DNA from 3 places in the Kitasatospora fiedleri genome. Region 1 is predicted to be linked to each of the others. Evidence: riboswitches for the same ligand, from Rfam matches in the RefSeq annotation. Region 1 holds a riboswitch; each other region holds the start of a gene.
The links. Region 1 has a riboswitch for cyclic di-AMP ahead of QMQ26_RS21540 (transglycosylase family protein). Riboswitches for the same ligand answer to the same signal wherever they lie in the genome.

Region 1 (7,623 bases):
GACAGCACCGAGGACTGGCTGCCGAAGACCGTCCGGACGCTCTGACCGCAGCGCCGGTACGGCACACCGGCCCGTCCCACTCCGGCCCGCCCCGGCCCGCCCCGCCCCGGCCCGCCCCGGCCCGCCCCGGCCTGCGCCGGACGGGTGAGCGGGCCCCGCGCCACCGCCGTGTCCCCCGGGCGGGCCCGGCCGGGCCGGTGAGGCTGTGGAGCAGCCCTGCCCCTCCGTCGCACCGGTTGCGAGGTCCGTCCGTGCTCCAGCGCCGTTCCCCCCTGCCGAGGAGGCTGCGTGCGCTGTGCGCGGTCCTGCCCGCCGCCGCCGGACTGCTCCTGCCGCTCGCCGCGTCCTCCGCCGCGTCCGCCGCGTCCGCCGTGCCGCACGGGCCGCGCCCGGCGGTGGTCCGGCCGGCGCACCCGGGCCCGGCGACCGCCGCCCGGCCGGTGGCGGCCGCCGACCCGGCCCCGGCCCCGGGCGCGCCGGAGGGCAGCCGCCTCCCCGGGACCGGCAGCGCCGGCGCCCTCCCGCTGATCGGCCTGGCCGCCCTCGGCTGCGTCCTGGCCGGCCTGCTGGTGCTGCTCTCCAAGGCCCGCCGCCGGCACTGACCCCGCCCCGGGCGGGCACGTCCCGCGCGGCCGGTGCCTCCCGGTAGGTTCGACCCCGTGGAGACTCCGAAGCTGATCCTGCTGACCACCACCCACCGCGTCGCCCCCGGCCTGCTGTCCTGGCCCGCCTGGGAGGCGCTCCGGTCCGCGCCGAAGGTGCTGGCCGGGGTCGCGGACCACCCGCAGCTGGCCGCGCTGCGGGCGGCGGGCGTCGAGCCGGAGGTGATCGAGCGGCCCTCGGCCCCGGCGCTGGCCCGGCGGCTGCTGGCCGAGGCCCCGGCGCTCTGGCTGGAGAGCCCGGACGGCGACCCGGGGCTGACGGACGCGCTGGCCCGGATCGCGGTGGAGGAGGCCGGGGAGCACCCGGAGATCGAACTGCTGCCGGGCTCGTACGACCTGCCGGGCGCCCGGCTGCTGGACCTGGCCTCCGTGATGGACCGGCTGCGCTCGCCCGGCGGCTGCCCGTGGGACGCCGAGCAGACCCACCGGAGCCTGGTGAAGTACCTGGTGGAGGAGGCGTTCGAGCTGGTCGAGGCGATCGAGGAGGGCGACCGGGAGACCCTGCGCGAGGAGCTCGGCGACGTGCTGCTCCAGGTGTTCTTCCACGCCCGGATCGCCGAGGAGGACGCCGAGGACCCGTTCTCGATCGACGACGTCGCGGGCGACCTCGTCGAGAAGCTGATGTACCGCCACCCGCACGTGTTCGGCGACGTGAGCGTGTCCGGCTCCGCCGAGACCGAGGCCAACTGGGAGCAGCTGAAGGCGGCCGAGAAGCAGCGGGAGTCGGTGCTGGACGGCGTCCCGGCGGGCCTGCCCGCGCTGGCGTACGCGGCGAAGCTGGTGTCCCGGGTGCGCCGGGCGCACTTCACCGCCGTGCCGGACGCGCCGTACGAGCTGCCCGCCGAGCTGACCGCGGAGTCGGCGGGCGAGCTGCTGCTGGCGGTCGCGCAGCGCGGCTACGACCGGGGGGTGGACGTGGACGCGGCGCTGCGGGCGGCGGCCCGCCGCTACCGCGCGGCGGTCCGCTCCGCCGAGGGCCTGCCCGGGAAGTAAGAAGGGGAGCGCGCTAGCCGGCCAGCGGGACGTCCGCGACGGGCCGGCGCTGGGCCGGGATCACCTCGCCGATGGCCTCGCCGACCAGGGCGAGCAGTTCGGCCAGCGGGTCGAGGTGGACGGGCAGTTCGGCGAGCTGGACGATCCGCTCGCCGTCCGGCCCGGCCACCGCGAACAGGTCGATCGGGCCGAGGTGCTTGACGGCGGTGTCGACCAGCGCGGCGATGTCCGCCGGGTGGTGGACGTCGCCGGAGACGCCGACCACCGGGCAGCCGGGGCGGTCGAGTTCGGCGGCCAGGTCCTCGGCGACGCCGGGGCGCACATCGGCGATGAGCAGACCGGCGGCGCCGGCGGCGGAGAACCTGCGGGCCAGGTCGGCCCCCGAGCCTCCGTCGAGCACCGCGATGACCACCACTGCACCGGCTACTCGCATGGTCAGCTCCCCTTTCAGAGCGAACCCGTGGCCGGCCCGCACGCCGCCCACTGTGGTTATCGGAGGATCGTAGGCTCGCCCCGACGCTCCGCAACAGGGAATACCCACCAGGTGACCAGACTCACGCGGTGGCGCTTCCAGATACGGTCAAGACATGCCAGATCAGCCCCACGCCGCCCACCCGCAACTCTTCACCTGGGAGTTCGCGGCCGACCCCTACCCGGCGTACGCCTGGCTGCAGGAGCACGCGCCGGTGCACCGCACCACCCTCCCGAGCGGGGTCGACGCCTGGCTGGTCACCCGCTACGCGGACGCCCGGCAGGCGCTGGCGGACGCCCGGCTCTCCAAGAACCCGGCGCACCACAGCGAACAGGCCCACCGCAGCGGCCGGGTCGGCATCCCCGGCGAACGGCAGGCCGACCTGATGACCCACCTGCTGAACATCGACCCGCCCGACCACACCCGGCTGCGCCGGCTGGTCTCCAAGGCGTTCACCCCGCGCCGGGTGGCCGAGTTCGAGCCGCGGGTGCAGCAGCTCACCGACCGGCTGATCGACTCCTTCGCGGCCCGCGGCGAGGCCGACCTGATCCACGAGTTCGCCTTCCCGCTCCCCATCTACGCGATCTGCGACCTGCTCGGCGTCCCCGAGGAGGACCAGGACGACCTGCGCGACTGGGCCGGCATGATGATCCGTCACACCGGGGGAAGAGGGGAGGGGTGGGCCGCGCGGTCAAGCAGATCCGCGGCTACCTGGCCGACCTGATCCACCGCAAGCGGGCCGACCTCGGCGAGGACCTGATCTCCGGCCTGATCCGGGCCGGCGACCACGGCGAGCACCTGACCGAGAACGAGGCCGCGGCGATGGCCTTCATCCTGCTGTTCGCCGGCTTCGAGACCACCATCAACCTCATCGGCAACGGGATGTACGCGCTGCTGCGCGACCCGGGACAGCGCACCCTGCTGCAGGACTCGCTGGCCCGCGGCGAGTCCGGCCTGCTGGAGACCGGGATCGAGGAACTCCTGCGCTACGACGGCCCGGTGGAGTTGGCGACCTGGCGCTTCGCCACCGCGCCGCTGACCATCGGCGGGGTGGACGTCCCGGTCGGCGACCCGGTGCTGGTGGTGCTGGCCGCGGCCGACCGCGACCCGGCCCGGTTCGCCGCCGAGAACACCCTCGACCTGGCCCGCCAGGACAATCCGCACCTGGGTTTCGGTCACGGCATCCACTACTGCATCGGCGCCCCGCTGGCCCGGCTTGAGGGGCAGCGCGCGATCGGCAGCCTGCTGACCAGGCTCCCGGACGTCCGGCTGGCCGCCGATCCGGCCGAGCTGCGCTGGCGGGGCGGGCTGATCATGCGCGGTCTGCGCGACCTCCCGGTCTCCTTCACGCCCCGCTGACGCCGTTTCAGCACCCGTGACACGCCGCCGCGCTGGGCCGACGACGCGCCGGGGCGGGGGCGCGCGTCGCACTCCCGTCCGAGACGAATCTGGACATACCTGGATCGTTCGTCAACGAAGTGGGAATTTCCGTGATTTCGGCGTGATCATGGTGATATGAGCTTGTGATTGCTCGTCAGCTTTGCCTACTCTCCGACATGCCCGCAGCTGCGGGCCCCGATCGCGGCACGCCGAGTCCTGTCCGCCGCGTCCTCGGGCCACCGACCAGGTACCGGACAGGAGTGGGGGAACCAGTGTGAACGCCGTAGTCCCAACGGCTTGGGGTGAAGCCGCCGAGCAGCGGGCGCAAGCGCGCCCGGACCGTCCGGCGGCCGGGCCAGCCTCCCGGTCCGAACCCGACAGCTCACCTCGCAGGCGTGCGGAGAGGATGTCCCGTGCTGTTCACCCACGCTGTTCGTCACCCCCGTAGTACCAAGGCCGAGAAGGTCGTCGCCGCCGCCGGCGTGGCCTCGGTCGGCCTGGCACTCCCCCTGCTGGCCGCCGCCGGAGCGGTCGCGGCACCCGTCGACACCTGGGACCGCGTGGCCCAGTGCGAGAGCGGCGGGAACTGGGGCATCAACACCGGGAACGGGTTCTTCGGCGGCCTGCAGTTCACCTCCTCCACCTGGCGCGCCTACGGCGGCGGCCAGTACGCGGCCCGCGCCGACCAGGCCAGCCGCTCCCAGCAGATCGCGGTGGCCGAGCGGGTGCTGGCCTCCCAGGGCCCCGGCGCCTGGCCGGTCTGCTCCAAGCGGGCCGGGCTGGTCAAGGGCGGCGCACCCGCCGAGGTGTCCGCCGACACCGCCTCGCGCTCCGAGGAGCGCCCGGCCGCACCCCGGCGGCCGCAGGACTCGCCGCCGAACCGGCCGGCCGAGACCGCCGCCGACCTCCAGGACGCGCCCCAGGCCACCCAGCCGGCCCCGCAGGGCACCGCCGGCGGCTACACCGTCCAGGGCGGCGACACGCTCTCCACCATCGCCGCCGCGCAGCACGTGGCCGGCGGCTGGGAGTGGATCTACCAGGCGAACCGGCAGCTGATCGGCGCCGACCCCGACCTGATCCTGCCCGGACAGGTACTCGCCCTCTGACACCGGGGCCCGCATCGGGCCCGGCACCCGGTCCGGCACCCGGTCCGGCATCCGGGACGCGAGGCCCGCGGACCTGACGAGGTCCCGCCGCCGCCCTGACGAGGGCCGCGTCCCCTGATGCCTCGTCCGCTCCCGGCGCGCGCCGAGCAGTTCGCGCCACCGGGAGCGGCGGATCGGCCGTCAAACAGGTGAACTACCGGTGAGTAGCCGGGCCACACCGTGAGACGGGGCCCGGCCCGGCGTGGCCGCGGCGCGCTGTGCGGCTAGGCTCTGGTCGTAACGACCACACATCCGCTTCCGCTAGGAGATGCCTCGTGCCGTCCATTGATGTCGTCGTAGCCCGTGAGATCCTCGACTCCCGCGGCAACCCCACGGTCGAGGTCGAGGTCGGTCTCGACGACGGCAGCACCGGTCGTGCGGCTGTCCCGTCGGGTGCCTCCACCGGTGCCTTCGAGGCGCTGGAGCTCCGCGACGGCGACAAGAACCGCTACTTCGGCAAGGGCGTCGAGAAGGCCGTCCTCGCCGTGATCGAGCAGATCGGCCCCGAGCTGGTCGGCTACGACGCCACCGAGCAGCGCCTGATCGACCAGGCCATGCTCGACCTGGACGCCACCCCGGACAAGTCCTCACTCGGCGCCAACGCGATCCTCGGCGTCTCGCTCGCCGTGGCGCACGCCGCCTCCGAGGCCAGCGACCTGCCGCTGTTCCGCTACCTGGGCGGCCCGAACGCCCACGTGCTGCCCGTCCCGATGATGAACATCCTCAACGGCGGCTCGCACGCGGACTCCAACGTCGACATCCAGGAGTTCATGATCGCCCCGATCGGCGCGGAGTCCTTCTCCGAGGCCGTCCGCTGGGGCGTCGAGGTCTACCACACCCTCAAGGGCGTGCTGAAGGAGCGCGGGCTCTCCACCGGCCTGGGCGACGAGGGCGGCTTCGCCCCGAACCTGGACTCCAACCGCGAGGCCCTCGACCTCATCACCGAGGCCATCAAGAAGGCCGGCTACACCCCGGGCAAGGACGTCGCGCTCGCCCTGGACGTCGCCGCCTCCGAGTTCTACAAGGACGGCGCCTACCAGTTCGAGGGCAAGGCGCTCTCCGCCGACGACCTGATCTCGTACTACGCCGAGCTGGTCGCCGACTACCCGCTGGTCTCCATCGAGGACCCGCTGGACGAGTCGGACTGGGACGGCTGGAAGGCCATCACCGACGCGCTGGGCGACAAGGTCCAGCTGGTCGGCGACGACCTGTTCGTCACCAACCCGGAGCGCCTGCGCAAGGGCATCGAGACCGGCACCGCCAACGCCCTGCTGGTCAAGGTCAACCAGATCGGCTCGCTCACCGAGACCCTGGACGCCGTCGAGCTGGCCCAGCGCAACGGCTACCGCTGCATGATGTCGCACCGCTCCGGCGAGACCGAGGACGTCACCATCGCCGACCTCGCCGTCGCCACCAACTGCGGCCAGATCAAGACCGGCGCCCCGGCCCGCTCCGAGCGCGTCGCCAAGTACAACCAGCTGCTGCGCATCGAGGAGATCCTCGACGACGCCGCCGAGTACGCGGGCCGCTCCTCCTTCCCGCGGTTCCGCTCCGCGGACAAGTAAGCACAGTCGCTCCGCGGACAAGTAAGCACAGCAAGGGCTGAACCCCGCGACGGGCGGACGCCTGTTGTGACCGGTGCCCCGGCTCCCACCGCGTAGGGTGGGGGCCGGGGCACCGGCGTGCGCAGGAGGGGTGAGCAGATGGCCAAGTGGAGGATTCCCGGGTTGGCGGCGCGACCGCGCTTCACCAGCCGGGCCACCGTGCTGGTGCTCGTGCTCTGCTCGCTGGTGGCGATACTGGCCTACCCCGCCCGGCAGTACATCGCCCAGCGCGGCGAGATCGCCGACCAGCGGGCCAAGGCCGAGCACGCCCGTCGGCAGGTCGACGAGCTGCGCCGGGAGAAGGCCCGCTGGCAGGACCCGGAGTACGTCAAGGCGCAGGCCCGCGAGCGGCTGCACTACGCGCTGCCCGGCGAGACCCCGTTCGTCTCGGTCTCCCCGCCGCCCGCGCCCGGCGCCAAGCCCTCCTCGACGGACGCCGCGGCCGGCCGCCCGAAGGCCGTCAAACCCTGGTACGCCGCGCTCTGGGACTCGGTGGACGCCGCCGACGCCGCGGCGCCTGCACCGCAGCCGGCCCCCTGACGCCCCCGCCCGCCTCGCCACCCCCTGCCGCCCTCTGACCACCCCGCCCCCTCGGACGAACAGACTCCTGACCTGATGAGCAACCAGAACCCTCCCGTGTCCGACGCCCCCGAGGTGTCCGACCGCGACGTCGCCGCCATCGCCGCCCAGCTCGGCCGGGTCCCGCGCGGGCTGCGCGGCGTCGCCCACCGCTGCCCGTGCGGCAACCCGGACGTGGTGGAGACCGCGCCCCGGCTGCCCGACGGCACGCCGTTCCCGACGTTCTACTACCTGACCTGCCCCCGGGCCGCCTCGCTGATCGGCACCCTGGAGGCGGACGGCGTGATGAAGGAGCAGACCGCCCGGCTCGCCGAGGACCCGGAGCTGGCCGCCGCCTACCGCGCGGCGCACGAGGACTACATCGCCCGCCGGGACGCCGTCGAGGTGCTGGAGGGCTTCCCCAGCGCCGGCGGCATGCCCGACCGGGTCAAGTGCCTGCACGTGCTGGTCGGGCACTCGCTGGCCGCCGGGGAGGGCGTCAACCCGCTCGGCGACGAGGCGATCGGGATGCTGGAACAGTGGTGGGCCAAGGGCCCGTGCGTCAGCGACGCCGAGGTCGAGGCGGCCGGCGAGCGGGTCGCCCGCAACCGGGCCAAGGCCAGGGACCACGACGCGGTGATCGCCGCCAAGGAGGCACTGAGTGCCGAGCGGGCGGCCCGCAAGGCCGCCGGGGCCGGGCCGGAGGACGAGTCGTGAGCCCGATCCGGGTCGCCGCGATCGACTGCGGCACCAACTCGATCCGCCTGCTGATCGCCGACCTCGACCCGGAGACCGGCGCGATCACCGAC
Region 2 (7,623 bases), 410 kb from region 1:
GCCAGCAGCGTCTCGCCCGGCTCCAACCGGGCCTCCACCAGCGGGTAGCGCACCTCCGGCAGCACCCCCAGCGGCGGGCCGCCCGGCAGCTCCAGCTCGGCTGCCCCGGCCGCCCCGATCCGCACCGGCGGCGGGTGCCCGGCCCGGGCCGCCCGCAGCAGGCCGCTCGCCGGGTCCAGCACCACGTACAGGCAGGTGGCGAACAGCTCGGTCTCCATCTCGGCCAGCAGCCGGCCGGTCCGCTCCAGCGCCGCCGCCGGGTCGTTGCCCTCCGTCGCGTACGCCCACAGCTGCCCCATCACCGCGGTGGCCTCCGCGTGGTGGCCCTGCACGTCGCCGATCACCAGCCCGACCAGGCCGCCCGGCAGCCGCAGCAGGTCGTACCAGTCGCCGCCGATCTGCATCCCCTCGGTGGACGGCAGGTAGCGCGCCGCCGAGGCGATCCCCGGCAGCGCCGGCAGCGAGCGCGGCAGCATCGCCCGCTGCAGCTCGCTGGCCCGCTCGTGGTGCACGTCGTACAGCCGGGCCCGCTCCAGCGACTGCGCCAGGATGCCCGCGAACGCCGAGTACATGGTGCGGTCCTCGCGGCTGAACGCCCGCTCGGTGGCGAAGGTGATCAGGCAGGAGCCGACCTGCCGCCCCGAGGCCACCAGCGGCAGCACCGTCCAGGCGGCCGGCTCCTCCGGGCCCCGGGGCTCCCGGTCCGGCTCGCTGAACAGCGGCGCGGCCCGGGCCAGCACGTGCTCCATCACCCCGCCCGCCAGGTCGTGCAGCCGGTTCAGTTCGGCCCGGTGCGGGCCGCCGAACACCGCCGGGGACACCGGCGTCAGCCGACCCTCGTCCACCAGGTCCAGCACCACCCCCGCCGCGCCCAGCGCCGGCCGGGCCACGTCGGTCAGCGCCGTGGTCACCTCCCGCACCGTCACCGCCCGGGACAGCGCCCGGGTCAGCGCCAGCAGCAGGGTCGACCGGGCCCCCGCCGCCGCGGCCGCCGCGGGACCGCCCGCCGGGTCCGGCCGCCACGCCCGCCCGGTCACCAGCCCCGCCGTCCGCACCGGCCGGCGGTGCACGTCCAGCATCACCTCGCCGACCTCGTCCACCTGCCGGGTGGTGCCGTCCGGCCGCACCACCCGGTACGAGACCCGGTACGGGCCGCCGACCGCCAGCGCCTCCGCCAGGGCGGTCTGCACGTCCGGCAGGTCCTCCGGGTGCACCACGTCCGCCAGGTCCGGCGCCCGCCCGGTCGCCCCCGGCGGAGGCAGGCCCACCACCCGGTACGCCTGGGCGTCCCACACCGTCTCGCCGGTCACCAGGTCCCGCTCGAACGCCCCGGCCCCCGCCGAACGCACCGCCAGCGACACCAACTGCCCGTCGGCGGGAGGGATCTCCGGCCGGGGCCCGGCCGCCGCCGGGTCGGCCGCGCGCACGTGGTCCAGCAGGTGCGCGAGCCGGTGCGCGACCACGTCGGCGAAGGTCTCCAGCAGCTCCACGTCCCGGCGCGGGACGGCCCCGCGGTGGGCCAGCGCGAGCGCCAGCGAACCCACCGGGTCCCCGTCCACCACCAGCGGCAGCACCGCCAGCGCGACCAGGCCGGTGCCCAGGCCCGCCGCCGCGTTCGGGTAGTCCGCGCTGGTCCGCTGCGGGCTCAGCAGCACCGGCTCCCGCCGCCGCAGCGCCAGCGCCACCGGCAGCTCGCCCGCCGGGTCCACCACGGCGTACTTGCGGTGCGCCCACGCGGGCAGTCCGTGCGAGGCGGTCAGCCGCAGCGCCCCGCCGCCGTCCAGCAGGTACAGCGCCGAGCCCTCGCCGGTGATCCAGGCCGGGCCCTCGGCCAGCAGCGCCGCCAGCAGCTCCGCCGCGCTCGACGCCCGCAGCAGCGCCCGTACGCACCGCAGCTCGGACCGGCTGGCGCGGCGCGGGGAGCTCTGGTCCTGGTCCATGGGAGGCGCCCGGCCCTTCCGGTCGACGTGCCAGTGCTGCCCATCCTATGGACGCACCGGGCAACCGGGCGCTTTCACGACACGTGGGACAGCACCGGCATTTCCGACATCCGGTCCGACATCCGGTCCGACATCCGGCCGCTACCGGTGCCGCCCGCGGCTACTGGCCGTCGACCTCGCCGTACCCGCGCTGCGGGCGCGCGGCGACCGGCCGCAGCGAGCGCAGCGAACGCGCCACCGCGATCCCGCGCAGCAGCGCGGTGCCCCAGCCCTCCCGCGGCGGGGCGGCCGCCGGGCGCGCGACGCCGGGCGCGCCGTCCGGCGCCGTCCGGGGAACGGGGATCAGCCCGGTGCCGGGCTCGGTGCGCTGGGTCGCCTGCGGCATGTCCTGGTCCTCCGTGCTTGTCGGTCACACCCGTGGAAGGTCTCCACGCGGTATGACTTCCCGACCGAAGGACAGTCTGACCCACCAGTGGTGTCGGAATGGTGGGCGTCAGGTTGCGAAAAGGTGTGGACGTCACGCCACCGGCGCGTTCCCCCGCGGACCGGTGGCCGCCCGGGTCACGCCCCGGGCTGCTCGGCGTCCGGCCGCACGGTGTCCCCGTCCAGCGGCAGGTCCGGGGCGGAGACGGCGTCCTTGAGCGGGCCGAGCCCGGCCCCGTGCTCCGGCGCCGCGTGCGCGCCGGGGGCGGTGAGGGAGGCGACCACGCCGACGGCGAGCGAGGCAAAGGCGAGCAGGCTGCGCTTCTTCATACCGGGTAGAACGCGGCAGCGCCCCGGAGGTCACGCGCCTTCCGCGCCGGGCCAGTTGGCCAGGCCCTCGACCAGCACGCCGGTCAGCCGCTCCAGCGTGACGTCCGTGCCCTCGGCGAGCCGGAACGCCCCCGCCGTGGTCAGCGAGGCGTACCCGTGGGCCGCGGCCCGCAGCGTCCGCACCGCGTGCACCGCCTCCGAGCCCGCCAGCCCGTAGCCGCGCAGCACCGCGAACAGCACGCCCACCAGCCGTTCGGCCGCCGCGGCCAACTCCGGGCCCGGCTCCGGGTCCGGCGCCTGCGGCAGCGCCGCGTACCGGCGGGGGTGGCGCAGCGCGTACCCGGCGTAGGCGGCGAGCAGGGCGCGGACCGCCGCGTCCCGGGAGTGGCCGAGGACGGCGGCGGCCAGGTGGTCGGCCAGTTCCCCGGTGGTGCGGACGGCGACCAGCCGGCGCAGTTCGGGCAGGCCCCCGGCGACGTGCTTGTACAGCGAGGGGGTGGCGACACCGGCCCGGGCGGCGACGGCGGCCAGGGTGAGCGCCTCGACGCCGCGTTCGTCGATCAGTTCGAGGGCGTGGTCCACCACGGCGGCGGTGGAGAGTCCGGCGCGGGGCATCAGCGGGCGGTCCCGTTCTCGTCGGCCGCCCCGGCCTGCCCGGCCGGCCCGCCCAGTCCGGCCAGGAAGGGCAGCAGGGCGTCGGCGACGGCCTGCGGGTGACTGGCCATCGGGTAGTGGCCGGCGCCGCCGATCATCACCGTGCGGCCGCGCAGCGCGGCGGCCTGCCGGTCGGCGACCAGCCCGGGCTGCGGGAAGTCCGGGTCCTTGTCGCCCATCAGCACCAGCGCGGGCACGTCGACCGCCGCGCACCAGCCGACCGGCGCGGAGTCGCCCCGCAGGTAGCCGCGCAGCGCGGCCTTGCGGGCGGGCTCGCGGAGCATCGCGGCCAGCCCGGCCCGGTAGACGTCGAAGTCGGCGGGCCGCTCGCCCTGGTAGTAGAACTTCTGCATCGCGCTCCACAGCCCGGGGAACGCGCTGACCAGCGGGGCGGCCAGGCCGAACAGCGCCTTCTGGAAGCCGTTCAGCGGCAGGTTCTCGACGAACGCGTCGATCAGCACCACACCGCCGGTGCGCCCGGGGGCGAGCGCGGCGGCCCGGACCACGCTGGCGCCGGTGTACGAGCTGCCGACCAGGACGGCGCCGCGCAGGTCCAGGTGGTCCAGCAGGGCCGCCAGGTCCTCGGCGATCGCGGCCGGGCTGTGGTCGGTGAAGCCGGTCGAGGACTCGCCCATGCCGCGCAGGTCCATGCTGACCACCCGGTGCCCGGCGGCGCCCAGCAGCGGGGCGAGGTGGCGGTAGACCGCCCGCTTGTCGAGCATGCCGGGCAGCAGGACGACCGGGGTGCCGGGGCCGGGGGCGTCGTCGTAGGCGATCCGGCCGTCGGTGACGTCGAGGTACCGGGTGGTGGTGCCGAGGGTGCTGTTCATCGCGGGCCTCCTGGCGGGCGTCCGGCGCTCCGGGCGCTCGGGGCCCGGCTCCTGCCGATAGCCATAAAGCTAAGGCTAATAGCCTTAGCCGTCAACTCCCGGTCACCGGCACGCCCGCGCCGCCCGCCCGTCGGGCGCCCGCATCCCGCCGGGTCCCGTCCCGTCAGATCCCGTCGACCTTGAACGGGTCGTGCTCGGCGAGCAGCTTCTCCAGCCGGGCCTGGTCGACCCGGCTGGTGAGCGCGCCCTCGTCCTGGCGGTCGCGGATCACCTTGGCCAGCGTGAACGCGGAGGTGATCTCGTAGAGCAGGCCGACGCCGAGGAAGGCGCGCATCCAGGCGCTGACCGGGAGGTAGGCGATCCCGAGGACGAGGGCGGCCGTGGCGAACGCGAAGGAGGCGACGGCCTGCAGGTAGTAGGCGGAGGTGGTGCGGTGCGGCACGGATGCGGTCATGGGGCCAGGGTCCCGCCGGGGGTGGCGGGGGGTCGTGAGTACGGATACTCAACCGCGCCGTCACGGTCCGTCATGTCCGGAACCGGGCCCCTTGGCGAACCGTCACAAATCGCCCATAGGGCATCAGGAAAGTTTCACTGCACCTCGGTAGGCGCTTGGAATCATGGGGTCCATAGGATTAACGTTTGATAACGCAGCGCGGTCGGCAACGCCGTAACCATGCGGCACCGTGCGCCACGCCTAATCCATCGGGCCCGCCCCCGCGGTCGGGCCCGGGAGCCGGGGAACCACGTTCCACCGGGGTGAATCGGGACGGCCCTGGGCCCGACCGTAGGAGACCTTCCACCTCCGAACCCGTCAGCTAACCCGGTCGGCGGCAGGGAAGGAAGGAGCGCGCCCCCGTGGCGTCGACCTACACCGAGAGCACCGGCACCCAGCTGCTCGACCACCCGGTCGAGACCGAACCCATCCGGCCCCGGCTGCCCCGCCAGGCCCGCGTCGGCGCACCGCTGCTGGGCGTCACCGCGATGACCGCCGCCCTCGGCGCCACCGGCCTCGCCGCCGCCCCCGCCCAGGCCGCCGTCCCGGCCCCGGCCCCCGTCGCCGCCGCCGACGAAGCCTCCGAGGGACTGCTCGCCGCCGACCCCGGCCTCGCCCTGGCCGCCCGCATCCTCCAGCAGGCCGACGGGCAGCGCACCGCCACCGAGGAGTCCGCCCGGGTCGCCGCCGCGCAGGAGGCCGAGACCAAGCACGCCGACCGCCGGGCCGAGACCGCGGCCGACCCCGCGGCCACCGAGGCCGGGGCCGAAGCCGTCCTCCCGGTCGCCGACTACCGACTGGCCGACCCGTCCGCCCAGCCGGGCGCGCACTGGGCCCACCTGCACACCGGTCTGGACTTCGCCGCCCGCACCGGCACCCCCGTCACCGCCGTCACCGCCGGCACCGTCACCTCGGCGGGCTGGTCCGGCACCTACGGCTACCGGGTCATCCAGACCCTCCCCGACGGCACCGAGCTCTGGTACTGCCACCTCTCCCGGATCGCCGCCCCCGCCGGCCGGGTCGCCGCCGGCACCGTCCTGGGGGCCGTCGGCGCCACCGGCAACGCCACCACCCCCCACCTGCACCTCGAAGTCCGCCCGGGCGGCGCGGCCCCCGTCGACCCCCTCCCCTGGCTGCACCACCTCGGCCTCCGGCCCTAGAAGACTGGTGAAGATCTTGAGTTCTGGTCTCGCCGCGCAAGCGGCGGGACCAGACTCGTTTCGTGGCGATGGGGGAATGGGCTGGAGAGACGGTCGGGCCGGATGTGTGGGAGACCTGCCGGGGCCTGATCCCGGCGGGCAGTGTGTTCGCGTTTCTGGCCGAGCACCGGGGCCGGCTGTTCCCGGCGGTGATGTTCGCGGACATGTACCCGTCGGCGAACGGCCGCCCGAGCATGCCGCCGCAGGTCCTGGCCACGGCGATCACGCTGCAGGCCCTGCACGGCCTGTCGGACTTCGAGACCGTGCAGGAACTGCGGTGCGACCTGCGGTGGAAGGCCGCCTGCGGGCTCGGCCTGCACGACACGGCGTTCGACCCGTCGCTGCTGGCCTACTTCCGCCGCCGACTGGCCCGCTCGGCGCGGCCGGAGCGGGTCTTCGAGGCGGTGCGCGAGGTCGTGAGGGCGACCGGCGTGCTGAAGGGCCGTCACCGCCGGGCGTTGGACTCCACCGTGCTGGACGACGCGGTCGCAACCCAGGACACCGTCACCCAACTCATCTCCGCGATCCGGGCGGTGATCCGCGAGGTCCCCGGCGCCGACGAGGCCGCAGCCGTCCGGTGCACCGCGCACGACTACCGCGATCCGGGCAAGCCCCGCATCGCCTGGAACGACCGGCAGGCCCGGGCGGACCTGGTGGACGCCCTGGTCGGTGACGCGCTCGGACTGCTCGGGCACCTGCCCGAGCGGCAACTCGGCGAGAAGGCCGCGAACGCGGCGGGCCTGCTGGCCCTGGTCGCAGGTCAAGACGTCGAGCCCGCCGACGATTGCGACGGCCGGGACGGACGCTGGCGCATCACCCGGGGAACCGCACCCGACCGCATCGTCTCCACCGTCGACCCCGATGCCCGCCACGTCCACAAGACCCGCAGCCACTACCAGGACGGCTACAAGGCCCACCTGGCCGTCGAGCCCGAGACCGGCCTGTTCACCGCCGTCGCGCTCACGCCCGGCAGCGGCAGCGAACACCACGAGGCCACCGTTGCGCTCGACCTGCTCGCCGACGAGGACGAACCGGTGGACGCCTTCGGTGACACCGCCTACTCCACCGGCCCCGTCCGTGAGGCGTTGCAGCAGGCCGGGCACCGGCTGTTCCTCAAACCCGCCCCGCTGAAGACCGCCGTGGTGGGCGGGTTCGGCCTCGACGACTTCGCCATCGACACCACCGGCGGCACGGTCACCTGCCCGGCCGGCCACACCGTCCCCCTGTCCGCACCGTCCGGGCGGAAGATGCAACGCAAGGCACTGTTCACCGACCAGTGCACCGGCTGCCCGCTGCGACAGCGGTGCACCACCGCCAAGGCCGGGCGGATCATTACCATCCGTCCCCACCAGGACCTGCTCGCCGCAGCCCGCCACCAAGCAGCCACCGACCCCGATTGGCAGGCCGCCTACCGACGCTGGCGGCCACCCGTCGAACGCGCCGTCGCCTGGCTCGTCGCAGGCGGCAACCGCCGGCTACGGCACATCGGCACGATCAGGAACAACGCCTGGCTCCACACCCGCGCCGCCGCCCTCAACCTCCGAACCCTGATCAACCTCGGACTCGACCACAACGGCACCACCTGGCACATCCCGGCCACCGTGTGACAGCGGCAGCCCAGATCACACCAAGATCTTCACCAGTCTTCTAGGCCCTGTCCGGCCGATCTTGCCGGGCGCGCGACGCCGGATCATCCCTCCCCCAGCCCCAAGGGGGGCTGGGAGGTGCCCCCTCGGAAGCACCGGCGAAACACC
Region 3 (7,623 bases), 3.0 Mb from region 1:
TGCCGTGGCTGGCGTGCGGCACGAACGCGTGGCTGCCGGTGTCGCGGACCACCACGCCCTCGACCACGGTGCCGCGCGAGGTGTCCAGCAGCATGTGGAAGTGCAGCCCGTACCGCCCAGCACCGCTTCGGTGACCGGCTTCCCCTCCCAGGTGTCCTTGCCGTCGGCGCGCGGGCCGAGCCAGCGCAGCGCGGCGTGCCGGACGTCGGGCGGGCGGCTGGAGGTGAGGTGGACGTGCGCCCGGCCCTGCGCGGTGCCCTCGACCCGGACGTTGCGGCTGAGGTTGAGCACCTCCGCGCCGAAGGTTGCGCCGCCGCCGAGCGCCACCCGGGGGTGGGCGTGCCGCAGCGGGGCGGTCAGGGTGACGGTGGCGCCGTCGACCCGCGCGACGGTCACCAGGTCGTACGCGGTGGAGAAGTCCTCGGTGTCGGGCGGCGCGGTGGGGGTGACGGCCAGTTCGTCGCCGGGCTGCCAGCCCTCGGGGCGGCGGCCAGCTTCAGCACGGTGTCGCCGGGCCCGAGGTCGGTGGCGGCCCGGGTCCAGGCGGTGCGGGGGGCGCCGTCCAGCCGCAGGTAGCCCTGGCCGGTGACCCACAGGCCGGTGTCGCTGTCGACGACGGTCATGCCGCCGCCGGCGAAGCGGCGCTCGTCGACGTGCGGGAAGCGCAGGGTGTGGGTGTGCGCGGCGTCGGGGGCCAGCGCCAGGACGCCGCGCACCTCGACGTTGCCCGCGCTGGCCAGGGTCAGCGTCCGGTCCGCGGCGAAGACCAGCGAGCCGCTCCGCTCCACCAGCAGCGAGCCGACCTCGGCGTCGGCGTCCAGCACCACCTTGTCGGTGATCCGCACCGCGCTGCCGGGGCCCGGGGGCTTGCCGCCCCAGCCCTTGGCGTCCGACCACTTGCGGCCGCCGCCGTCCAGCACCGGGGGCGGCACGGAGGGCTGCGGGCTGCCGGACGCGGGCGGCGGGGCGCCGGGGCCGTGCTGGTGGCCGGACGGCGCGGTGGCGCCGTCGCCGAGCGGCCCGGGCCGGGCGGCGGGTTCGTCGGCCCCCGCCAGGGACTGCCGCAGGACCACTCCCCCGCCGAGCGCCGTCGCCGTCCCGACCGCCAGCCAGGTCAGCATCCTGCGCCGGCCGACCGGCGGGCGCCGGTGCCGCGCCGGGGGTTGCTCGCCGTTCCGCTGCTGTTCCACCACGACCGCCTTTCCGGGGCCCGCGCCCCAGAGTCGTCGGGGGCAGCATAGGCGGGACGGCCGCCGGAAAGCGGCCGATTCCCTTTCTCTTAAGCATTCTGACGTACCGTCAGTCACCTGTTCGACGCCCGCGCCGAGGCCCTTCGCACGGCGCCCGTCGGGCGGACATAACGCCTGAACCAGTCAAATGACCCACGCCGAATACCAACAAATGCGAATATTCACCCACACATCACCATAGAGCCATAAAACGGGCACAAGATCGCTTATCGACTGACGCCCGGCCAGGTTCCGCCACCCGTCCGGGAGTTCGCCGAATATTCCTTGATCGCCGATTTCGAGCCCTGTGACGCCCGTCACCGGCATTTGCGGATTCTCCTGAATTCCGCTTAATCTCCTGCCCACGTTCGTGGACACACGGACCCAGCTCACCCGGGACGCCGAGTCCTGCCGCCGGGTGGGCCGGCTCATGCACAACGCACCACGGCAGGGGCGGGGGAACCAGGTAAGTCGCCCCGGGCGGTCGAAGGACCGCACGGGGCTCGGGGTGAAGCCGGGCGCACCACACGGTGCGCGCGGCCGGGCAACTCCAGCCCGAATCCGACAGCTCACCTCGCAGGCGTGGGAGAGGAACGCTTCTTCATGCTGCCCATCAGCGCCAAGCGCGCCCGCCGCCTGATCGCCACCACCGGTGTCGTCGGCATCGGACTCACGATCCCCTGCCTGACCGGCGGCGCCGCCTCCGCGGCCACCGTCTCGACCTGGGACAAGGTCGCGCAGTGCGAGTCCACCGGCAACTGGTCGATCAACACCGGCAACGGCTTCTACGGCGGCCTCCAGTTCACCGCCTCCACCTGGGCCGAGTTCGGCGGCACCGCGTACGCCTCGCGCGCCGACCTGGCCACCAAGGACCAGCAGATCTCCGTCGCCGAGAAGGTGCTGGCCTCGCAGGGTCCCGGCGCCTGGCCGGTGTGCTCGATCCAGGCCGGCCTCACCAAGGGCGGCGCCGCTCCCGAGGTGAACACCTCCGGCTCCGCGCAGACCCAGGCCCCGGCCCAGACCCAGACCCAGCAGCCGCAGACCCCGCAGTCGCAGCCGCAGTCCGGCGGCAAGGGCAAGTCCCAGCACAGCTGGTCGCAGGGCACCTCGCAGGCCCAGCCGCAGGCCGAGCAGAGCGCCCCGGCCGCCACCACCGACCGGGCCGCCGGCACCTACACCGTCGTGGCGGGCGACTGGCTGTCCGCGATCGCGCAGAACCAGCACGTCGACGGCGGCTGGCAGAAGCTGTACGACCTGAACCGCTCGGTCCTCGCCGAGGGTCCGGACATGATCTACCCGGGTCAGCAGCTCTCCCTCGGCGGGTCCGCCACCGCGCAGCAGTCGGCGCCGGCCACCAAGCCCTCCACCACCAAGTCCTCCACCGCCAAGTCCTCGGCCGCCCAGGGCTCGTCCTGGACGAACAACCGCTCCGCCGCCAAGCCGTCCGGCGCCCCGGCGAAGTCGTCGACCGGCTCGACGCAGACCGCCACCGCGTCGACCGCCACCACCGCGGCGACCACGACCGCCGGCACCACCACCGCCGCCAAGGCGACCGGTTCCAAGGCCGCCGCGATCGACTTCGCGCTGTCCAAGGTCGGCCAGGCGTACGTCTACGGCGGCACCGGCAACGGCGGCTGGGACTGCTCGGGCCTGACCCAGGCCGCGTTCCGCCAGGCCGGCATCAGCCTGCCGCGCGTCGCCGCCGACCAGGCGGACTACTCGACCCGCGTCTCGCTGGACAGCCTGCAGCCGGGCGACCTGCTGTTCTGGTCGAACAACGGCTCGAACTCGGGCGTCTACCACGTCGCCCTGTACGTCGGCGACGGCAAGTACGTCGAGGCCGCGAACCCGAGCGCCGGCGTCCGCACCGAGACCGTCGCCAACTGGGCCCCCGACTTCGCGGGCCGCGTCTGACACCCGGCGCACCACCGCTGCCCCCGGGGACCCTGGTCGGCCCCGGGGGCAGCGGCCTATCCTCGGCCCGAGAAGGCCCGACGGCCGACGGCCGACGACCGACGCCCGACGACCGGGGAGCAGCACCATGGCGAAGACGACGATCACGCTGGACGCGGACCTGGCCCTGGAGGTGATGATGCGCGTCGGCGCCGCCAGCCCCCAGGACGCGGTGGAGCTGGTCGTCCGCGACTACCTCTCCACCGACCGCCGCACCATCGCGCGCACCGGCGGCACCCGGGACGGCGAGCGCTTCCTCCCCCAGCCCCCCACCGCGGAAGAGGGCTGACCCCCCGGCAGGCGGCCGGGGCGCCCCGGAGCCCGCAACCTCCGTGACTGTCAAGTAACTTACCGTCTAGTAAGTTTACCGGCGAGTACCTAACCTGGGCGAACCCCCACCCCACCCAAGGGAGTTCGCTCATGGCACACCCCCTCGCCCGGGCCGCCCGCGCCGCCCGCCCACCCGTCGAGGTGCTCCGCACCGACGGGCGGGTCGTCGAGACCCGGTCCCCGTACCTGGTGCCACCGCCCGAGGAGGGGAGCCTGGGCGACCTGCCGTTCCGCAACGCGGAGGACGCACCGGAGGCGGTGGTGCTGACGCGCCGTCAACCGGACGGCTCCTGGCGGGACGTGACGGCGCGGGAGTTCGCGGACCAGGTCGCGGCGGTGGCCCGCGGCCTGGTCGCGGTCGGGGTAGGCCCCGGCGCGCGGATCGTGCTGATGTCGCGGACCAGGTACGAGTGGACGCTGCTGGACTTCGCCGCCTGGGCGGCCGGCGCGTGCGTGGTGCCGGTGTACCCGACCTCCTCGGTGGAGCAGGCGGAGTGGATCGTCCGGGACTCGGGGGCGGTGCTGGCGCTCGCGGAGGACGCCGGAACCGCCGAGGTGCTGACCGTCGCGATCGCCCGCACCGGCGGCACGGTCCCGCTGTGGCGGTTGGACGAGGACGCCGTCGGCGAGCTCACCGCGCTCGGCCGCCCCGTCCCCGCCGAGGAGCTGGGCCGCCGCCGGAGGGCCCGAGGCCCGGCGGACGAGGCGACGCTGATCTACACCTCGGGCACCACCGGCCGCCCCAAGGGCTGCCTGCTCACCCACGCCAACTTCCTCACCGAGGCGGCGAACTGCCACGCCCTGCTGGAGCCGGTCTTCGAGGAGGCGACCGGCCGGGCGCCGTGCACCCTGCTGTTCCTGCCGCTGGCGCACGTGCTGGGCCGGATGATCCAGGTGACCTGCGTGTACGGCCGGGTCCGGATCGGCCACAGCCCCTCCCTGAAACCGGCCGACCTGCGGCCGGACCTGGCCGCCTTCGGCGCGACCTTCCTGGTCGGCGTCCCCTACCTGTTCGAGAAGATCCACCAGTTGGGCCGGGCCGAGGCGCAGGCGAAGGGCGCGGTGAAGGTGTTCGACCGGGCGGCCGCGGTGGCGGTGCGCCACGCCCGGGCCGAGCTGGACGCGCTGGCCGGCGGCCGCCCGGTGCCGCTCCCGCTGCGCCTGGCGCACGGCCTGTACGACGCGCTGGTGTACCGGCGGGTGCGGGCGGCGATGGGCGGCCGGGTGCGGTACGCGATCAGCGGCGGCTCCTCGATCGACCCGGAGCTGCTGCTGTTCTTCGCGGGCGCGGGCGTGCTGGTGCACGAGGGCTACGGGCTGACCGAGAGCAGCGGCCCGTCCACGGTGAACCCGCCGCTGCGGCCGCGTCCGGGCACGGTCGGGCAGCCGGTGCCGGGCAGCGCGGTGCGGATCGCCGAGGACGGCGAGGTGTTCCTGTCCGGCGGTCAGCTCTTCGACGGTTACTACGAGTTGGGAGCGCCGCGGCCCCGGCGGCCGCAGTGGTTCGCCACCGGCGACCTGGGCCGGCTGGACGAGGACGGCTACCTGACCGTCACCGGCCGCAAGAAGGAGGTCCTGGTGACCTCCGGCGGCAAGAACGTCTCCCCCGGCCCGCTGGAGGACCGGCTGCGCGGCCACCCGCTGATCAGCCAGGCCCTGGTGGTCGGCAACGGCCGCCCGTACGTGGGCGCGCTGCTCACCCTGGACGCCGAGGCGGTGGAGCGCTTCCTCGCGCTCGACCCGCCCGCCCCGCCCGCCGCCGCACCCGCAGCACCCGCCGCGCCGGACGGCGTGGACGTCGGCAGCGCCGTCCCGGTGCACCCGGCGGTGCTGGCGGCGCTCGCCGAGGCGGTGCGGGGCGTCAACGCGACCGTCTCGCGCGCCGAGTCGATCCGGCGGGCGCGGGTGGTGGCGGGCGACTTCACCGAGGAGCGCGGCCTGCTGACGCCCTCGCTGAAGGTCCGCCGCCAGGCTGTCGGCGCCGCCTACCGCCGCGACGTCGAACAGCTCTACGCGTAGCGGACGGCCCCCGGGAGGTGGTCCTCCCGGGGGCCGTCCGCGCGGGGCGCCTCAGCCGTGCGGGGCGCCCCAGCCGTGCGGGGCGCCTCAGCCGTTGCGCGGACCCGACCCGGTGGAGCCGCGCATCACCAGCTCGGGCTGGAACATGAACTCGGAGCGCTGCGCCGGGTTCCCGCCGACCTCCTCCAGCAGGGCGTCGACGGCGGCGGTGGCCATCGCCTCGACCGGCTGCCGGACGGTGGTGAGCGGCGGTTCGGTGAACGCTATCAACGGGGAGTCGTCGAAGCCGACCACCGAGACGTCCTGCGGCACCGACAGCCCGCGCTGGCGCACCGCCCGGATCGCGCCGAGCGCCATCATGTCGGAGCCGCAGACGATCGCGGTGCAGCCCTTGTCGAGCAGCGCCTGGGCGGCGGCGTGCCCGCCCTCCACGCTGAACAGGGTGTGGTGGACGAGTTCCCCGGCCTGCTCCTCGGTGCGCCCGGTGAGCTGCCGGACGGCGGCCGTGAAGCCCTCGATCTTGCGGAGCACCGGCACGTACCGCTTCTGGCCGACCGCGAGGCCGATCTTCTCGTGGCCGAGTTCGACCAGGTGCTGGACGGCCATCCGCATCGCGGCCCGGTCGTCCGGGGAGATGAACGGCGCGGCGATCTTGTCGCTGTAGCCGTTGATCAGCACGAACGGGACCTGGCGGCCGGTGAGTTTGGCGTACCGGTCGTGGTCGGCGGTGGTGTCGGCGTGCAGGCCGGAGACGAAGACGATGCCGGCGACGCCGCGCTCCACCAGCATCTCGACGAGTTCGTCCTCGGTGGAGCCGCCCGGGGTCTGGGTGCAGAGCACCGGCGTGTAGCCGTGCCGGCTGAGCACCTGTTCGATGACCTGGGCCAGGGCCGGGAAGATCGGGTTGCTGAGCTCCGGGGTGATCAGGCCGATCAGCCCGGCGCTGCGCTGGCGCAGCCGGGTGGGCCGCTCGTAGCCGAGGACGTCGAGCGCGGCCAGCACGGTCTGCCTGGTGGTCGCGGAGACGCCCGCCTTGCCGTTGAGTACGCGGCTGACGGTGGCTTCGCTGACCCCCGCCTGCGCCGCGATGTCGGAGAGTCGCGCCGTAGTCACGATCCCAGAGCCTATTGCAACCACGTCAGACCGCCCACCACGCGGTGCTGTCGGCCGGGAGTTCTACGCCGTTCTCCGCAGGGGCGGTCTCGGCGGAGGCGAGCAGCAGGCGGCCGGGGGCGGGGATCAGGACGCCCTCGCCGGTGGTGTTCACCGTGCACACGAACGAGCCGCGGGCCGAGTCGCGCCGGAAGGCCAGCACGCCCTCGGGGGCGGGCAGCCAGCTGACCGCGTCGCCGGCGCCGAGCGCGGGCTGGGCGCGGCGGACGGCGAGCGCGGAACGGTACAGCTCCAGGGTCGAGGTCGGGTCGCCGGTCTGGACCTCCACCGACAGGCCGGCCCACTCGGCGGGCTGCGGCAGCCAGCTGGGGCCGCCGGGGTTCGGGCCGAAGCCGTAGGGGGCCTCGGTGCCGGACCACGGGATCGGGACGCGGCAGCCGTCGCGGTAGCCGTCCTGGCCGGCCTGCCGGAAGAAGGACGGGTCCTGGCGGACCTCGTCGGGCAGGTCGGTGACGTCGGGCAGGCCGAGTTCCTCGCCCTGGTAGAGGTACGCGGAGCCGGGCAGCGCGAGCATCAGCAGGGTGGCGGCGCGGGCCCGGCGCAGGCCGAGTTCGCGGTCGCCGGGGGTGCGGATCTGGGTGCCGAGGCCGGGCGGGTTGGCGAACCGGGTGGCGTGCCGGGTGACGTCGTGGTTGGAGAGCACCCAGGTGGTGGGGGCCTGCACCGGGCGCATCGAGTCGAGCGAGACGTCGATCACCTCGCGCAGCGCGGCGGCGTCCCAGCCGGTGCCCAGGTACTGGAAGTTGAACGCCTGGTGCAGTTCGTCGGGGCGGACGTAGTTGGCGGTGCGCTGGACGGTCGGGGTCCAGGCCTCGGCGACGCCGATCCGGTCGCCGGGGTACTCGTCGAGGATCTGCCGCCAGCTGCGGTAGATGGCGTGCACGCCGTCCTGGTCGAAGAACGGCATGACGTCGTTGCC

Region 2: linked by a shared signal. The riboswitch ahead of QMQ26_RS19730 (M23 family metallopeptidase) and the one ahead of QMQ26_RS21540 (transglycosylase family protein) in region 1 are both predicted to bind cyclic di-AMP.
Region 3: linked by a shared signal. The riboswitch ahead of QMQ26_RS07985 (transglycosylase family protein) and the one ahead of QMQ26_RS21540 (transglycosylase family protein) in region 1 are both predicted to bind cyclic di-AMP.

The regions. Positions count from the first base shown of each region.
Region 1 is NZ_OX419519.1:4,653,803-4,661,425, forward strand. It holds gene QMQ26_RS21515 (SurA N-terminal domain-containing protein) at 1-45, shown strand, start outside; gene QMQ26_RS21520 (hypothetical protein) at 252-602, shown strand; gene QMQ26_RS21525 (MazG family protein) at 660-1,655, shown strand; gene QMQ26_RS21530 (SDR family NAD(P)-dependent oxidoreductase) at 1,669-2,088, opposite strand; partial or broken gene QMQ26_RS21535 (cytochrome P450 family protein) at 2,243-3,486, shown strand; cyclic di-AMP (ydaO/yuaA leader) riboswitch at 3,719-3,917, shown strand; gene QMQ26_RS21540 (transglycosylase family protein) at 3,921-4,613, shown strand; gene eno (phosphopyruvate hydratase) at 4,928-6,217, shown strand; gene QMQ26_RS21550 (FtsB family cell division protein) at 6,356-6,796, shown strand; gene QMQ26_RS21555 (DUF501 domain-containing protein) at 6,872-7,531, shown strand; gene QMQ26_RS21560 (Ppx/GppA phosphatase family protein) at 7,528-7,623, shown strand, end outside.
Region 2 is NZ_OX419519.1:4,246,963-4,254,585, forward strand. It holds gene QMQ26_RS19700 (SpoIIE family protein phosphatase) at 1-1,940, opposite strand, end outside; gene QMQ26_RS19705 (hypothetical protein) at 2,101-2,325, opposite strand; gene QMQ26_RS19710 (hypothetical protein) at 2,502-2,693, opposite strand; gene QMQ26_RS19715 (TetR-like C-terminal domain-containing protein) at 2,724-3,308, opposite strand; gene QMQ26_RS19720 (alpha/beta fold hydrolase) at 3,308-4,177, opposite strand; gene QMQ26_RS19725 (YiaA/YiaB family inner membrane protein) at 4,341-4,631, opposite strand; cyclic di-AMP (ydaO/yuaA leader) riboswitch at 4,859-5,022, shown strand; gene QMQ26_RS19730 (M23 family metallopeptidase) at 5,033-5,830, shown strand; gene QMQ26_RS19735 (IS1182 family transposase) at 5,899-7,476, shown strand.
Region 3 is NZ_OX419519.1:1,661,907-1,669,529, forward strand. It holds gene QMQ26_RS07980 (G8 domain-containing protein) at 393-1,190, opposite strand; cyclic di-AMP (ydaO/yuaA leader) riboswitch at 1,658-1,827, shown strand; gene QMQ26_RS07985 (transglycosylase family protein) at 1,833-3,143, shown strand; gene QMQ26_RS07990 (hypothetical protein) at 3,271-3,471, shown strand; gene QMQ26_RS07995 (AMP-dependent synthetase/ligase) at 3,603-5,531, shown strand; gene QMQ26_RS08000 (LacI family DNA-binding transcriptional regulator) at 5,619-6,644, opposite strand; gene QMQ26_RS08005 (glycoside hydrolase family 13 protein) at 6,670-7,623, opposite strand, start outside.